3 regions of the Rhizobium sp. RAF36 genome follow, and region 2 is predicted to be linked to each of the others. Evidence: predicted binding sites of a transcription regulator. Region 2 holds the regulator's gene; each other region holds the start of a gene.
What was found. The regulator PhoB, encoded in region 2, activates phosphate uptake and scavenging genes when phosphate is short. The targets are predictions, from matches to a motif close to TGTCATNNANCTGTCAT.
Positions count from the first base shown of each region.

Region 1: the regulator PhoB is predicted to act here: its motif matches at 3,118-3,134, upstream of AB4Z25_RS21525 (DUF2794 domain-containing protein).
Region 3: the regulator PhoB is predicted to act here: its motif matches at 2,094-2,110, upstream of pstS (phosphate ABC transporter substrate-binding protein PstS).

Region 1 covers NZ_JBFREC010000006.1:276,255-281,256, reverse strand. The annotation lists gene AB4Z25_RS21545 (ABC transporter permease) at 1-560, shown strand, start outside; gene AB4Z25_RS21540 (Bax inhibitor-1/YccA family protein) at 755-1,483, shown strand; gene AB4Z25_RS21535 (hypothetical protein) at 1,633-1,869, opposite strand; gene AB4Z25_RS21530 (GNAT family N-acetyltransferase) at 2,132-2,689, shown strand; gene AB4Z25_RS21525 (DUF2794 domain-containing protein) at 2,693-3,094, opposite strand; gene AB4Z25_RS21520 (DUF1223 domain-containing protein) at 3,371-4,111, opposite strand; gene acnA (aconitate hydratase AcnA) at 4,332-5,002, opposite strand, start outside.
Region 2 covers NZ_JBFREC010000002.1:432,722-437,723, reverse strand. The annotation lists gene argF (ornithine carbamoyltransferase) at 1-196, opposite strand, end outside; gene AB4Z25_RS08065 (aspartate aminotransferase family protein) at 236-1,435, opposite strand; gene AB4Z25_RS08060 (GcrA family cell cycle regulator) at 1,862-2,398, shown strand; gene phoB (phosphate regulon transcriptional regulator PhoB) at 2,465-3,148, opposite strand; gene phoU (phosphate signaling complex protein PhoU) at 3,181-3,894, opposite strand; gene pstB (phosphate ABC transporter ATP-binding protein PstB) at 3,941-4,756, opposite strand; gene pstA (phosphate ABC transporter permease PstA) at 4,772-5,002, opposite strand, start outside.
Region 3 covers NZ_JBFREC010000005.1:112,013-117,014, forward strand. The annotation lists gene pstC (phosphate ABC transporter permease subunit PstC) at 1-874, opposite strand, end outside; gene pstS (phosphate ABC transporter substrate-binding protein PstS) at 958-1,980, opposite strand; gene AB4Z25_RS18570 (SDR family NAD(P)-dependent oxidoreductase) at 2,269-3,066, opposite strand; gene AB4Z25_RS18575 (MarR family transcriptional regulator) at 3,216-3,677, shown strand; gene AB4Z25_RS18580 (cupin domain-containing protein) at 3,688-4,032, opposite strand; gene AB4Z25_RS18585 (LysE family transporter) at 4,041-4,658, opposite strand; gene AB4Z25_RS18590 (transcriptional regulator) at 4,737-5,002, opposite strand, start outside.

The DNA.
Region 1 (5,002 bases), on a different contig from region 2:
CGCCGAATACGTTCCGTGGCGCCCCGCATGCCTGGCTGGCAACGCTGACCGATCCCTCGGCAAGCGCGACCGAAGAGACAGCGATCCTGAAGACTGTCACCAACACCTATCCGACGGTGACAAGCGTCCGCGTCAAGGATGCGATCGATATCGTCAATCAGCTGGTCGGGCAGCTTGCGACCGCGATCCGCGCGGCGGCGTCGGTCGCACTCATTGCCTCCATCCTGGTGCTGGCAGGCGCGCTCGCCGCCGGAAACCGGGCCCGGACGCACGATGCGGTGGTGTTGAAAACGCTAGGCGCAACGCGCGCCATGCTCATCCGCGCCTTCAGTTACGAGTATCTGATCCTCGGCGCGGCCACCGCCATCTTCGCGCTTCTGGCAGGCGGCGTGGCAGCATGGTTCATCGTCAGCCGTATCATGCGGCTACCCTCCGCCTTCCTCCCGGATGTCGCGGGTCTGACGATCGTCACCGCCCTGGTGCTGACCGTCGGGATCGGCCTGATCGGAACCTGGCGCATCCTCGGCCAGAAGGCGGCACCCGTTCTGCGCGAGCTCTAGGGCTGGCACTGGTAATGCAGCGCCCGATAAAATAGCTTCACCTTACGGCGATTTAACCCCGCCGTCGGTTGCAAGGGCCTTGTTTGCAAAGGGCGAAAGCCTCATATTGACCGCAGGCATGCTGGAGCTCCGCAGCGGCGCCCGGGTCGCAAAGCCCGACACCGTATTCACATCGGAGCTTGTAAGAGGAAACTATGGCTGACCTTCGTAACTACCAAAGCCGGGCGCAGACTGGCGAGATGATCGACCAGGGGCTGCGCTCCTATATGCTCAAGGTCTACAACCTGATGGCGCTGGGTCTGGCGATCACGGGTGTAGCCGCCTTTCTGTCTTTCCAATTCGCCTTTGCCGACGGTCAGCTGACCGCCTTTGGCCAGGCCATCTATCTGAGCCCGCTGAAGTGGGTCGTCATCCTGGCTCCTCTGGCCATGGTGTTCTTCCTGAGCTTCCGGATCAACCGCATGAGCGTTTCGGCCGCGCAGACCACCTTCTGGATCTACGCCGCGCTGGTGGGTCTGTCGCTCTCGTCTCTGCTGCTGATCTATACCGGCCAGAGCGTGGTGCAGACATTCTTCATCACCGCCGCCTCGTTCGGCGCACTGTCGCTCTACGGTTATTCGACCAAGCGTGATCTCTCGGCCATGGGCTCGTTCCTGGTGATGGGTCTGTTCGGCCTGATCATCGCGTCGATCGTGAACATCTTCCTGGGCTCGTCTGCCCTTCAGTTCGCGATCTCCGTGATCGGCGTCCTGATCTTCGCCGGCCTGACGGCCTACGATACGCAGCGGATCAAGGAAATGTACTACGAAGCCGATGGTGCCGAAGTCATGGGCCGCAAGGCGATCATGGGCGCGCTGACGCTCTATCTCGACTTCATCAACCTGTTCATGTTCCTTCTGCAGTTCATGGGTAACCGCAAGTAAGACGGAACTGTTGACGGCCAGACCGTCTGGCCGAATGCGAGACAACCGAGCCGCCTGCAACAGAGATGTTGCAGGCGGTTTTGTTTTTCGGAGTGTGGATTGGGCGCTGTGGTCACGCAGCTGGCAAATAGCGGCCAGCCTTGCGCTTCTTAAAGCTTGCGCGCCGCCAGGCGCCGACGGTCGAGCGCAACATGGTCGGAGCCGCGCTTCGTCAGGCGAAATTGCCGCTTCTGGAACTCGCCGCGAATCTCGATAAAGCCCTTCTCCTCGGCTTCGTTCAAGGTCTTCAGGCTGGTGCCCTCAGGGGGAGACTGCCAATCAATGCCGACGGCGGCGTGCAGCAAAACCAGGATCTTGATAATGGCGTTTCTCCATGGCTGACGCATGCGGCCGATCTGCCGCCTGACGCAAAGGCCTGTTCCGCGAAAGCTGTTCTCTAGAAGCTCTGGCGGGTTCGGTCAACTCGCCGGCCTTGGCCACCACACGGCTGTCATCTCCGGCTTGCCGGAACAGAAGGCAGCGGAACAATCACGACGACGGCAGGCAAGTGCCCTGCATGGTCCAGATATCCTTATTCGCTTTTCCTGTTGCCAAATCTCGCGCCGGATGGTTTTCAGCCTGAACCACATTCCAGACATCGGCCGCCCAATGACCGTTAATCTCCGCGATATCGCCATCTCCGACCTCGATGCCATCACCGCGATTTACCGTGAGGCGGTGCTGTCAGGCGTCGCCAGCTACGAGATTGCCCCGCCGGAACGTCAGGAGATGGCCACGCGGCTGGCTGCCATAACGGGCCAGGGCTACCCCTATCTCGCCGCCATTGACGAAGACGGCGTGCTGCTGGGCTATGCCTATGCATCCGCGTTCCGCACCCGCCCGGCTTACCGATGGATGGTCGAGGATTCGATCTATCTGGCGCCGGAGGCCCGGGGAAAGGGCGTTGGCAAGACGTTGCTCGCGGAACTGATTGCCCGCTGCACGGCGCTTGGCTTCCGGCAGATGGTCGCCGTGATCGGCGGAGCCCATCCGGCATCGATCGCGCTGCATCGTTCATTGGGTTTCGAGGAAACCGGCCTGCTCAAGGGTACCGGCTACAAGCACGGCCGCTGGCTGGACACCATGCTCATGCAGCGGCAGCTGGGCGAGGGAAAGGATACCGATCCGGACCCCTCGGTCTATCCAGGCAGCCTTTACAAGGGCTGACGGCTATTTGTCGACGAGCTTCAGCACCTTGTCGAACACCTTCAGCACCTGCTGCAGCTCGTGGCCGCGCTTCAGGATCATGCCGTTGGTGTTGACGACGGAATAGGCGCCCTGCTTGTTGGCAAGCTTGGGGTCTTTCTCGATGGTGAAGAGCGGCATTTCGCCGGAGCGCTTGAAGACGGAGAACACCGCCTTATCCTTCATGTGGTCGATTGCGTAGTCTTTCCACTCGCCCTCACCGACCATGCGGCCGTAGACCCACAGGATCGCATCCAGCTCTCGCCGGTGAAAGGTCACCGGCAACGGATCCTTATTCTGCTTGTATTCTTTAAGATCGACGACGACTGAGGAACTATTGTCGGCGGAACGGTGATCGCCATGCCGCAAATCCGGCTGATCTGTCATCAGTCTCCCAAGGCCTCTCGCTTATGACAGGAGAGTGACAGTTTGCCCGACCCGCCGCAAATTGCAAGTGCGGCCAGTCATCACATTAAGCATATGCTATGCAATCTCCTGAGCGCCGCAATTCAGTCAAAACAGCGCCTCATTTGCAGGGGAAATTCCGCTCACCGATTTGGCGCCAGCGCGCCAAAGGGCCCGGCTGAGCGTATCGACCTTAACCCCAGCCCCGAATACGATTAGCCGGGCCGCCCCGTTTTCCATCCTGAACGGATGAAACTTTCAGATATTTTTCCCGGCCATGACGACGGTTGCGCCCAGGATCGCGGCCGGATCACCGTCAGCCGTAGCAGCCTGTAACAGGATTGCACAGCCTTCAAGGTCGGCCTTTTGCAGAACCGTTGCAGGTAAAGTCAGGCTTGTTGCCTTTCCGTCCCACATTCCGACAGTTTCAATGTCGCTTACGCTGTTGATATAGGAAATCTTCTGGCCGCTGTTTTCGCCCTTCTCGACGTCGATGGTCTTTTCCTTGTCGAAATAGACCATCACCACATTGGCTTTCCCCTGGCCGGCGCCAATCTTGATCTCCAGCTCATCGCCCCGCATCTGCGCATCGATAGGGACATTCAGCCCCTTGCCGTCGGTCGAAAAGCCATCGATCTTGCCGTTGATCGCCGAGAGATCGGAGCCGGTCATATGATCACGGCCGTTGACGACGACCTGCGGCGTGTAAACGTTGCTGCGGCCGAGCATGCGGGCATAGCCGTACTGACGCTCGGTGTTCTGCTTGGAACTCAGCGTGTCGGTCCAGCCGAGATAGTTCCAGTAATCGACATGATAGGCGAGCGCGATCACATTGCCCTGGCCAACGATCTTGCGAAATGCGGCATCGGCAGGCGGACAAGATGAGCAGCCCTGCGAGGTAAACAGTTCAACGACGCCCTTCGGCTTGCCGTCTTCGGCTTGAAGTGGTGCTGCGAGCACCAGACCGGCAATCAGCGAAATCAAAAAACGCGGCGACATTGCAACCTCTTTATCCAGGACATCGGGCGAACGAAGGCCGCGCGGCCTGATTGACGACCGTAGAGATAATCCTTCCGGTTCCAAACGGGAAGTAACGAAGGGGTGAGACATCCCCGCCCGCCGCCATGCCGGGAACACATCGCCGTGAGCCCCGTCCCCGCAAAGAAAAACCGCCGGAGATTGCTCCCCGGCGGCGATTATCATGTGCTTGTCTTAAGAATTAAGCAGCGAGGTCGCGCAGAACCGTCTGCAGGATGCCGCCGTTGTTGAGGTAGATGACCTCATCGAGCGTATCGACACGCGACAGCAGCGGGACGTCCTTCACCGAGCCGTCGCCGTAAGTGATCTTGGCGATCTTCTTTTCGCGCGGCTTGATGTTCTCGAGACCTTCGATCGTGACGATTTCATCGCCCTTGAGGCCGAGGCTTGCCCAGGTCGTGCCTTCTTCGAAGACGAACGGGATGATGCCCATGCCGACCAGGTTCGAGCGATGGATGCGCTCGAAGGACTGGGCGATGACGGCCTTGACGCCGAGCAGGTTGGTGCCCTTCGCAGCCCAGTCGCGCGACGAGCCGTTGCCGTATTCGACACCCGCGAAGATGACGAGCGGAACGCCCTCGGCCTTGTACTGCATGGCCGCGTCGTAGATCGATTCCTCTTCCTTCGACGGGTAATGGATGGTGTAGCCACCTTCCTTGCCGTTCGGGCCGAGCATGTGGTTGCGGATGCGGATGTTGGCGAAGGTGCCGCGCATCATCACTTCATGGTTGCCGCGGCGCGTGCCGTACTGGTTGAAGTCTGCAACGCCGACATTGTGCTCGATGAGGTAGGCACCGGCAGGAGACGCCGCCTTGATCGAACCGGCCGGGGAAATGTGGTCGGTGGTGATCT
Region 2 (5,002 bases):
GCATGCCGACATCGAAGGAGACGCGCGTCCGGGTGGAGGGCTTTTCGAAGATCATCGCCAGCATTTTGCCGGCCAGCGGCTTGTCGCCCTTGCCTGATTTGAACGCCTGCTTGCGCAGCATCGCGTCGTCCATGATGACGCGCAGATCGGCAGAGCTCATCGCCGAAAGATCGAGGAAGTGTTTGGGGGAAGCCATGTCGTCCTTACCTGTTTGCCCCGGAAGGCATCTATCCGTTCAAGCCGTCTTCTTGGCCTTCGATGCGCGAATGCTTTCGGCAGCCTGCTCAATGCGGGCAAGACCCTCGCGGGCCTCCTCGGCAGTGACGACCAAAGGCGGCAGCAGGCGCACAACGTTGTCGCCGGCGGGCACGCCAAGCAGGTGCGCACCGCGGATGGCAGCCAGAAGTTCGGTCGAGGGAACGGCGGCCTTGATACCAAGCAGCAGACCCTCGCCGCGGATATCCTCGATCACGTCGGGATAGCGGTCCTTGAGCGATGCCAGGCCTTGGCGGAAGATCAGAGCGACGTCGCGAACGTGCTGCAGGAAGCCTTCAGCAAGGACGATGTCGAGCACGGCGCCGCCGACAGCCATGGCGAGCGGGTTGCCGCCATAGGTCGAGCCGTGGGTACCGGCCTTCATGCCGGACGCAGCTTCCGCCGTTGCCAGGCAGGCGCCGAGCGGGAAGCCGCCACCGATGCCCTTGGCGACAGCCATGATATCAGGGGTCACGCCGGACCACTCACAGGCAAAGAACTTACCGGTACGGCCGACGCCGGTCTGGACCTCGTCGAGAATGAGCAGCAGGCCCTTCTCGTCGCAGAGCGCGCGCAGCGCCTTCATGAACTCGGTGGTCACCGGGCGAATGCCACCCTCGCCCTGAACCGGCTCGATAAGAATGCCTGCGGTCGCATCAGTGATTGCGGCGCGGACGGCGTCGATATCACCGAAGGGCACCTGGTCGAAACCCGGCGCCTTGGGGCCGAAGCCTTCCAGATACTTCTCCTGCCCGCCGGCAGCGATCGTTGCCAGCGTCCGGCCGTGGAAGGCGCCTTCGAACGTGATGATATGGAAGCGCTCGGGATGGCCCTTCGAATACTGGTAGCGGCGTGCGGTCTTGATCGCGCATTCCAGGGCTTCCGCGCCGGAATTGGTGAAGAACACCTTGTCGGCGAAAGTCGCCTCCGTCAGCCGCCTGGCGAGCTTTTCCTGCCCGGGGATTTCATAGATGTTGGACAGGTGCCAGACCTTGTCGGCCTGTGCCTTCAGGGTATCCACGACATGCGGATTGCTGTGGCCGACCGAGGTCACCGCGACGCCGGCACCGAAATCCAGATATCGCTCGCCAGTTTCGGTAATCAGCCACACGCCCTCACCTCGCTCGAACCGCAATGGGGCACGAGAATAGGTATCATATAGCGGCGCGGCTTCAGCCATGGCGCGGTCTCCTGTCAGCGTTACGGGCAACCGGACTCCGGCTAAAAAACCAGGTCCGAAAAATTAAAAATGCCGCCTTTCGGCGGCGACTGGCACTATTTACTTTTCGCACTGCAATGTCAACAAAACTGCGGCTTTCGTGGCTTCTGAGAGACGCTCAAGCAATGTCGCGTTTTATCAACAGCTAATGTTGCAGAAATGACTCTCAGGGGAAGCAAGTTGGGGAAAACCCCGAATTCGATTCATCCGGATTCCTGCGACTCTTGTCACGGAGTCAGCCTCACACTAGGTTAAAACTCAATTACTAGACTGCATGCGGCGGAACTAGTCACCAAAATTAGTCAAGCGTTTCTTGTGCCGGATTCGTTCGGGGCAAACAGTGAGGGATTCTGCCTTCGCAACGCTTAAACGGCGGAGACACAGGGCATGAACTGGACAGACGAGCGGGTCGAGAAACTCAAGAAACTGTGGTCCGAAGGGCTGAGCGCGAGCCAGATCGCTGCCCAGCTTGGCGGCGTCAGCCGTAACGCCGTTATCGGCAAGGTTCACCGTCTGGCGCTGCCGGGCCGTGCGAAGGCCGGCGGCAACGCCACGGCTGCCCGCGCTCCCAAGCGTACGGCGGCAGCACCCCGCGCCCCAACCTACGCATCGCGTCTGGCGACGACCCGTACGGTCACCCGCCAGCAGGGCGCGACGATGCTGAAGGAAGAGATCGAAATCGACGTCATGGAGGAGATGGAATACCGTCCCGCCAAGAATGTGATCGTCCCGATCTCCCGCCGCCTCGGCCTGACGGAACTCACCGAGCGCACCTGCAAGTGGCCGGTCGGCGATCCCTTGAAGGACGATTTTCACTTCTGCGGCTGCGAAAGCCCGGATTCTTCGCCTTACTGCACCTACCACCAGCGCCTGGCCTACCAACCGGTCAACGAGCGCCGTAGGGCAGCAGCCCGGGCAAACTGAGCCGGGTAAGCACAAACGAAAAACGGGCCTTACGGCCCGTTTTTTTGTGTCTCAATTCCGAAAGCTTCAAGCTTCCATCGAATATCCAGCGCCGCGAACGGTGCGGATGACATCCTGCATATTGGAGAAGTTCAGCGCCTTGCGCAGACGGCCGACATGGACGTCGACAGTGCGCTCGTCGACATAGATGTCGTGACCCCAGACGCCATCCAGAAGCTGCGAGCGCGAGAAGACGCGGCCGGGAGAGGCCATCAGGAATTCCAGCAGGCGAAACTCGGTCGGTCCGAGACGGACTTCGCGGGTCTTGCGATGAACGCGGTGCGTCTCTCGGTCGAGTTCGATATCGCCGCATTTCAGCACGGTCGAGAGAACTTCAGGCTTTGCGCGGCGCAGCATCGCCTTGACGCGAGCGACGAGCTCGGGCGTCGAGAACGGCTTGACGACATAGTCGTCGGCACCGGTCGAGAGGCCACGAACGCGTTCGCTTTCCTCGCCGCGCGCCGTCAGCATGATGATCGGCAGGCGCTCGGTCTCCGGGCGCATGCGCAGCCGACGGCAAAGCTCGATGCCTGATACGCCAGGCAGCATCCAATCAAGGATAAGAAGGTCCGGCGTCCGCTCCTGAAGGCGGATTTCCGCCTCATCGCCGCGCAGGATGGTGTCGACCTCGAAACCTTCGGCTTCGAGATTGTAACGAAGAAGCACGCTCAGTGCTTCTTCGTCTTCAACGACTGCAACTCTCGGGATCATTCTGTTCTGTCTCCTGAGGCCCGGTCCGGATATTATTCCGTGACCGCGCCGACGGTGTTGGCGGTGTCGTCCTTCGGACGCTCGCCCTCCGGCTGGGCGCCGGTCGCCATGTAGTAGATGGTTTCTGCGATGTTGGTGGCGTGGTCGCCGATGCGTTCGATGTTCTTGGCACAGAACAAGAGATGCGTGCAGCTGGTGATGTTGCGCGGATCTTCCATCATGTAGGTCAGGAGCTCGCGGAACAGCGAGGTGTACATCGCGTCGATTTCCTCGTCGCGCTCACGGATCGACTTCGCCTTGTCGGCAGCGCGCGTCGTGTAGACGTCGAGCACTTCCTTGAGCTGGACGAGCGCCAGTTCGGAGAGATGCTCCAGGCCGCGGCCGAGCTTGCGCGGAACGCCGGTGCTCTGCACGGCGATAACGCGCTTGGCGGTGTTCTTGCCAAGATCGCCGACGCGCTCGAGGTCGGCGGCGATGCGGATCGACCCCATGATCTCGCGCAGGTCCGACGCCATCGGCTGGCGGCGGGCGATGGTGACGATCGCCTTGTCGTTGATCTCGCGCTCGGCGTGATCAAGGATCACGTCGTCGGAGATGACCTTCTGCGCCAGGGCGCCATCGCCGTTGACCAGCGCGCGCACAGCGTCGGAGACCATCTGTTCCGCCAGACCGCCCATTTCGGAGATGCGGCGGGTCAGGAACTTCAGATCTTCGTCATATGCAGAAAAGATATGTGTCGATGCCATGGGAAATGTCCTTGAGTGTCTCTATCGGAAGTCGTGACGCCAAAGATCAGCCGAAGCGGCCCATGATGTAGTCCTGGGTGCGCGGATCGTCCGGATTGGTGAACATCTTGTCGGTATCGTTCTCCTCGACGAGGTTGCCGAGGTGGAACATGGCGGTGCGCTGAGAGACGCGGGCCGCCTGCTGCATGGAGTGCGTCACGATGACGATCGTGTAGCTTTCGCGCAGCTCGTGGATCAACTCCTCGACCTTTGCTGTAGCGATCGGGTCGAGCGCAGAGCAGGGTTCGTCCATGAGGATGACCTCAGGCGAGACCGCGACGGCACGGGCGATGCAGAGACGCTGCTGCTGACCGCCGGAGAGGCCGGTGCCGGATTCATGCACACGGTCCTTGACCTCGTTCCAGAGGCCGGCACGCTGCAGGCTGGTCTCGACGATCTGGTCCATGTCGGCTTTCGACTTGGCGAGACCGTGGATGCGCGGGCCGTAGGCGACGTTTTCATAGATCGTCTTCGGGAACGGGTTCGGCTTCTGGAACACCATGCCGACGCGGGCGCGAAGTTCGACGACGTCGATATCCGGATCGTAGATATCATCGCCATCGAGCGTGATCTTGCCGGTGACGCGGCAATTATCGATCGTGTCGTTCATACGGTTCAGGCTGCGCAGGAAGGTGGACTTGCCGCAGCCGGACGGACCGATGAGCGCAGTCACAGTGTTTTCGCGGATGTTCAGCTTGACGTCGAAAAGAGCACGTTTCTCGCCATAATAGACCGAAACGTCCTGGCCGATCATCTTGTAAGGGATGCTGTTCATCTTCTGGTCCAGAGCCTTCTCAACTGCTGCTTCTGTCAACATGTTCATGGGTTTCTACTCCGTTTACCAGCGGCGCTCAAAGCGACGGCGCAAGAGGATGGCTCCGATGTTCATGACGATCAGGAACAGGAGCAGGACGATGATGGCACCCGAGGTACGCTCCACGAAGGCGCGTTCGGCTTCGTTGGCCCACATGTAAACCTGGACCGGAAGTGCCGTGGACGGATCGAGCGGCGTGGTCGGCGCATTGGCGACGAAGGCGACCATGCCGATCAGCAGCAGAGGCGCGGTTTC
Region 3 (5,002 bases), on a different contig from region 2:
ACAGATAGATGTCGGTATCGGCTTCGGTGAACTCGTTGGCGATGGCGGCGGCGATCGAGTTGCCGGGCTCCATCAGCGAGACGGCGATATTGTGGGTGTTCCCCAGCACGAAGGTGACGGCCATCGTCTCGCCGAGCGCGCGGCCGAGGCCGAGGAAGATGCCGCCGACAACGGCGGTACGGGTGTGCGGGATGACGATGTCGCGCACCACTTCCCAGCGCGTCGAACCCAGCGCATAGGCCGATTCCTTCAGCTGCGCCGGGACGACCAGGAAGACGTCGCGCATGACCGAGGAGATGTAGGGGATGATCATGATCGCCAGCACGATGCCCGAGGTCAGCATGCCGATGCCCATCGGGGCGCCCGAGAACAGAAGGCCGATGCCGGGGATCGGGCCGAGCCAGTCGATCAGCGCCGGCTGAACGTAATCCGACATGAAGGGCGCGAAAGTGAACAGGCCCCACATGCCGTAGATGATCGAGGGAATGCCGGCGAGCAGTTCGATCGCGCCGCCGATCGGTCCGCGCAGCCAGCGCGGCGCCACTTCGGTGACGAAGACGGCAATGCCGAGACTGACGGGAACGCCGATCAGCATGGCGAGCGCAGAGGTCACCAGCGTGCCGTAGATCGGCACCAGACCGGCAAAATGCTGGGCAACAGGGTCCCATTCGGTACCGGTGATGAAGCCGAAACCGAAGGTGCGGAAGGCGAGAAGACCGCCCCATGCCATGGAGATTGCCGCCGCCAGGAGTGCGGCGAGAACGAACAGGCCGCAGCCCATCACGATCCAGTGGAAAATGCGGTCGCCGTTGGCGCCGTCGCGGCGCTTCACATCCGGCACGACGGCCGGCAGCGATGCCAGTGCTTCACTCATATCGATACTCGACTTGCTTTTGAGGGGGCGTCAAAGCAAACGGGGCAGAAAGCGAATGCTCCCTGCCCCGGCATTTCCAGGACTTAGCCCTTGAAGGACGCCGTCCAGTAGTCTTCGATCTGCTTCACCAGCGTGGCCGGCAGCGGAACGTAATCGAGGGAAGAGGCTTCCTTCTGACCGTTCTCGAGTGCCCACTTGAAGAAGGCGAAAGCAGCCTTGGAGCGCTCGGCATCCTTCGGCTCCTTGTACATGATCGCCCAGGTGGTGGCGGTGATCGGCCAGGCCTTTTCGCCAGGCGCGTTGGTCATGATCAGGTAGAAGTCCTGGGCCTTGCCCCATTCGGCGCTGGCAGCAGCAGCCGAGAAGCTATCTGCATTCGGCTTCGGATACTGACCGGAGGCGTTCTGAACGAGAACGAAGGGCAGCTTGTTCTGGAGGGCGTAGGCGTATTCGACGTAACCGATCGAATCTTTCACGCGGGTGACGTAGGCAGCGACGCCTTCGTTGCCCTTGCCGCCGATGCCGACCGGCCAGTTGACGGCAGTGCCTTCACCGACTTTGGACTTCCAGTCCGGGTTGACCTTGGAGAAGAAGTTCGTCCAGTTGAACGAGGTGCCCGAACCGTCCGAGCGGTGAACGACGGCGATCTGGCTGTCGGGCAGCTTGAGGCCCGGGTTCAGGTCGGCGATCGCCTTGTCATTCCACTTGGTGACGTTGCCGAGATAAATGTCGGCGAGAACCTTGCCGGAGAGCTTCAGCTCGCCCGACTTGATGCCCTTGACGTTGATGACAGGAACGATGCCGCCGACGACGACCGGGAACTGGCCGAAGCCGCCAGCGCTGAGGTCTTCAGGCTTCATCGGGGCGTCGGACGCGCCGAAATCGACGGTCGCAGCCTTGATCTGGGCGATACCGCCGCCCGAGCCGATCGACTGGTAGTTCAGCTTGTCACCGGTCTGCTTGTTGTAATCCGCGGACCACTTGGACAGAACCGGATAGACGAAGGTCGAACCGGCGCCGGTGATGTCGGCGGCAGAGGCGGACACTGCGAGCGCAGCAACCAGGCCGGCGCCGAGGCAGGCCGAAAGAAGTGTTTTGGTGAGCATATGGTCTCTTCCCTGAATGGAACGAACAATCGACGAGACCGGCGCCATGGAGGGGGTATCCACTGGCAAAGGGCGCTGAAATTCCCGTCGCAAAGGCGGGCTAGGCGCTGCACATTACAGTTTGATGACAGTTCTGCGACAGTTCGAAGTCGGCCGCCGATGCCCCACATAGCGTGCAGGACTGTTCGTTCACTAAATCAAGGATTTAACCTGTAAGGCTCTGTAAACATTACAAAATGTTAATGTCGGACTGCGTTGGTTTGACGCAGCCCGGCAAAAACCGGAGCCTTATGCAATGCCGTAGCGGCTGGCCGGCTTGTTGTGTGAGAGGTTGGGTCCGAGCGCATGGCGGGCGGCGTTCAACGCTTCAAAATCGGCCGGATCAGGAAGCGACGGGACGGTGACGAGTTCACCCTGGTCGAAGCCGGCAAGGGCCGCATCGACGAGATCGGTGACGTCCATCACCATCGACGGCGGCAGCTGATCAACCGAGCCGCCAGCGCGTTCGAAGATCTCGGTGCGGGTCAGGCCCGGAAGAACAGCTTGAACCTTGACGCCCTTCGGGCTGGCCTCGGCATGGATCGACTGGGTCAGGTTGAGCACAAAGGCCTTGCTGGCATTGTACGTGCCGTGGAAGCGTTCGGCGAGGAATGCGACCACCGAGGCAATGTTGATGATGGCGCCCTTGCCGCGCTTCGCGAAGGTCTGCGCCGCTGCGACACCGAGGCGATTGACGGCCACGACGTTGATCTCGATCATCGTTTCGAGATAGTCGATATCGTCTTCGAGCAGTGCGCCTTTAGGGCCGACACCGGCATTGTTGACGAGCAGCGTAATCGCCTCGTCCTCGCGCAGGCGCTTCTCGACCTTTCGCACGTCTTCCCTGTTCGTCAGATCCGCCTGCAGGACCTCGGCCTTGATGCCGTGAGCGGTGGTGAGCTTTTCAGCCAGGGCATTCAGACGGGCTGCATCACGGGCGACCAGCAGCAGATCGTATCCGCGCATTGCGAGACGATCGGCATAGGTGGCGCCGATACCCGAGGAGGCGCCGGTAACGAGAGCTGTACCAAGGGAGGAAGTTGACATCGTGAAATCCTTTTCGATGCGTTGGTAATTAGTGGTATATGCCACTATATTGAGATCAACGACATCTTGCGCAAGGGCGCACCGAAGAAATTATCGAAGACGATTGACGGCCGGCAGCAATCCGGTGACACCGGATCAGGAGAACGACGATGGACGAAAAAATACCGGGCTTCGAAAGCTGGACCGTTTGCAGCAACAGCGCGCTTCGCCGCGCGACCCGCCAGCTCGGGCAGCTCTATGAGGAGGTCTTTGCGCCAAGCGGGCTGAGAGGCACGCAGTTCGGGCTACTGACGCAGATCCATATGAACGACAAGCCGTCGCTGAAATTCCTGGCCGACGGGCTGGTGATGGACCTCTCCGCCCTCGGACACACGCTGAAGCCGCTAATCCGGGACGGGCTGGTGGAGCTGGTGCCCGACGAAAAGGACAAGCGCGTCAAACGGGCGACGCTGACGGAGGCCGGACGGGCAAAATGGGAAGAAGCCAACCGTCTCTGGGCCGAAGCACGCGACCGCTTCGAAAACGCCTTCGGCACTGAAGCGTCGGAAGAATTGCGCAAAACCCTGAACCGCATTTCCTCCCCCGCTTTCGCGGAGAGTTTTAGGCGCTGAGGTTCGGCACTCAGACCCTGATCACATAATCCTTGCGAGTCGTTTCAACGACTTCCCAGGTTCCGTTGAAGCCGGGTCTGAGGATCATACGGTCGCCGGCCTTGAGATGCACCGGTTCGCCGCCGTCTTCGGTGACGATCGAATGGCCTGACAGCACGTTGAAATATTCCCACTCATCGTAGGAAATCCGCCATTTGCCGGGTGTCGCTTCCCAAATGCCGGCGTAGAGGCCGCCTTCGGCTTCCTCCAGGTTCCAGGTGCGGAATTGCGGATTGCCGGAAACGACGCGGTCGGCGGCGGGCGCGCCCACTTCGGGCTCGACGGACGCCGGGTCGAATACGAGTTGATGCGGCATGCTATCTCCTATCGGGCAGATGTCAGAAGCTTGACGCCGAATCCCATGAAAATGAGGCCGGCCATCGCGTCGATGCGTCGGCGTCCTCGCGCATAGGCGCCTGATACGGTAGGGTTTCGCAAGACCGTCAGAACGAAGGTATACCAAAGCGAAGAGACCAGAACCATCGTCACCACGGCCAGAGCGCCATGCACCCAGGAATGGTCGGCAGGCAGGGTGGCGGCAAAGAGACTGGCGACGAAGACGGCCGATTTCGGATTGGCGAGATTGGTTATCAGGCCGGAATAGAAGGCCTGCCGGCTGCTCATGGCGGGGCGGACCGCAGGTTCGCCCAGCGTTGCGGACTTGCTGCAGGTCTTCCACAAAAGCTTGGCGCCGAGCCAGAGAAGATAGGCGCCGCCGGCGATCTTCAGGAACAGGTAGGCAAAGGGCGCGGCTGCGAACAGGGCGCTGATGCCGAGCCAGCCGGCAAGCCCCCAGCAGACCGTGCCCAGGATGACTCCGGCGATGACCGCGACCGCGGCACGCGTCGAGCCCTCCAGCGCCGTGCGCACGACGATGAAGAAATTCGGGCCCGGCGTGATGGCGGCGACCGCCCATATTGCGGCAACGGAGAGAAGAAACATGGCTTGATGAGACTCGCGGAAATGTTTTTCAGACCAGAACCTTAGAGGCTTTGGCTGGCTTGGCCAAGTGGGACGGAATCACGTCAGCCCGATGCGCGTTGCTGCTTCCCGGAATAAGGCCTGGTCCACCGGCACGAGATGAAAAGCGGCGAAGAAATCGGCCAGATGATAGCCGGAATATCGCTGGCGGATCGCCGCGACGTGCGCCCGCCCCTCATCGAGCCGCCCGCCAACGGCAAGGCAGAGCGCGGCGATGGCCATAATATGCACATGCGCGTTGGGGCGCATCGCGGCCTTTGCGGCCCAATCGGCAGCCTCCTCGTATCGGCCAAGGCGCACCAGAG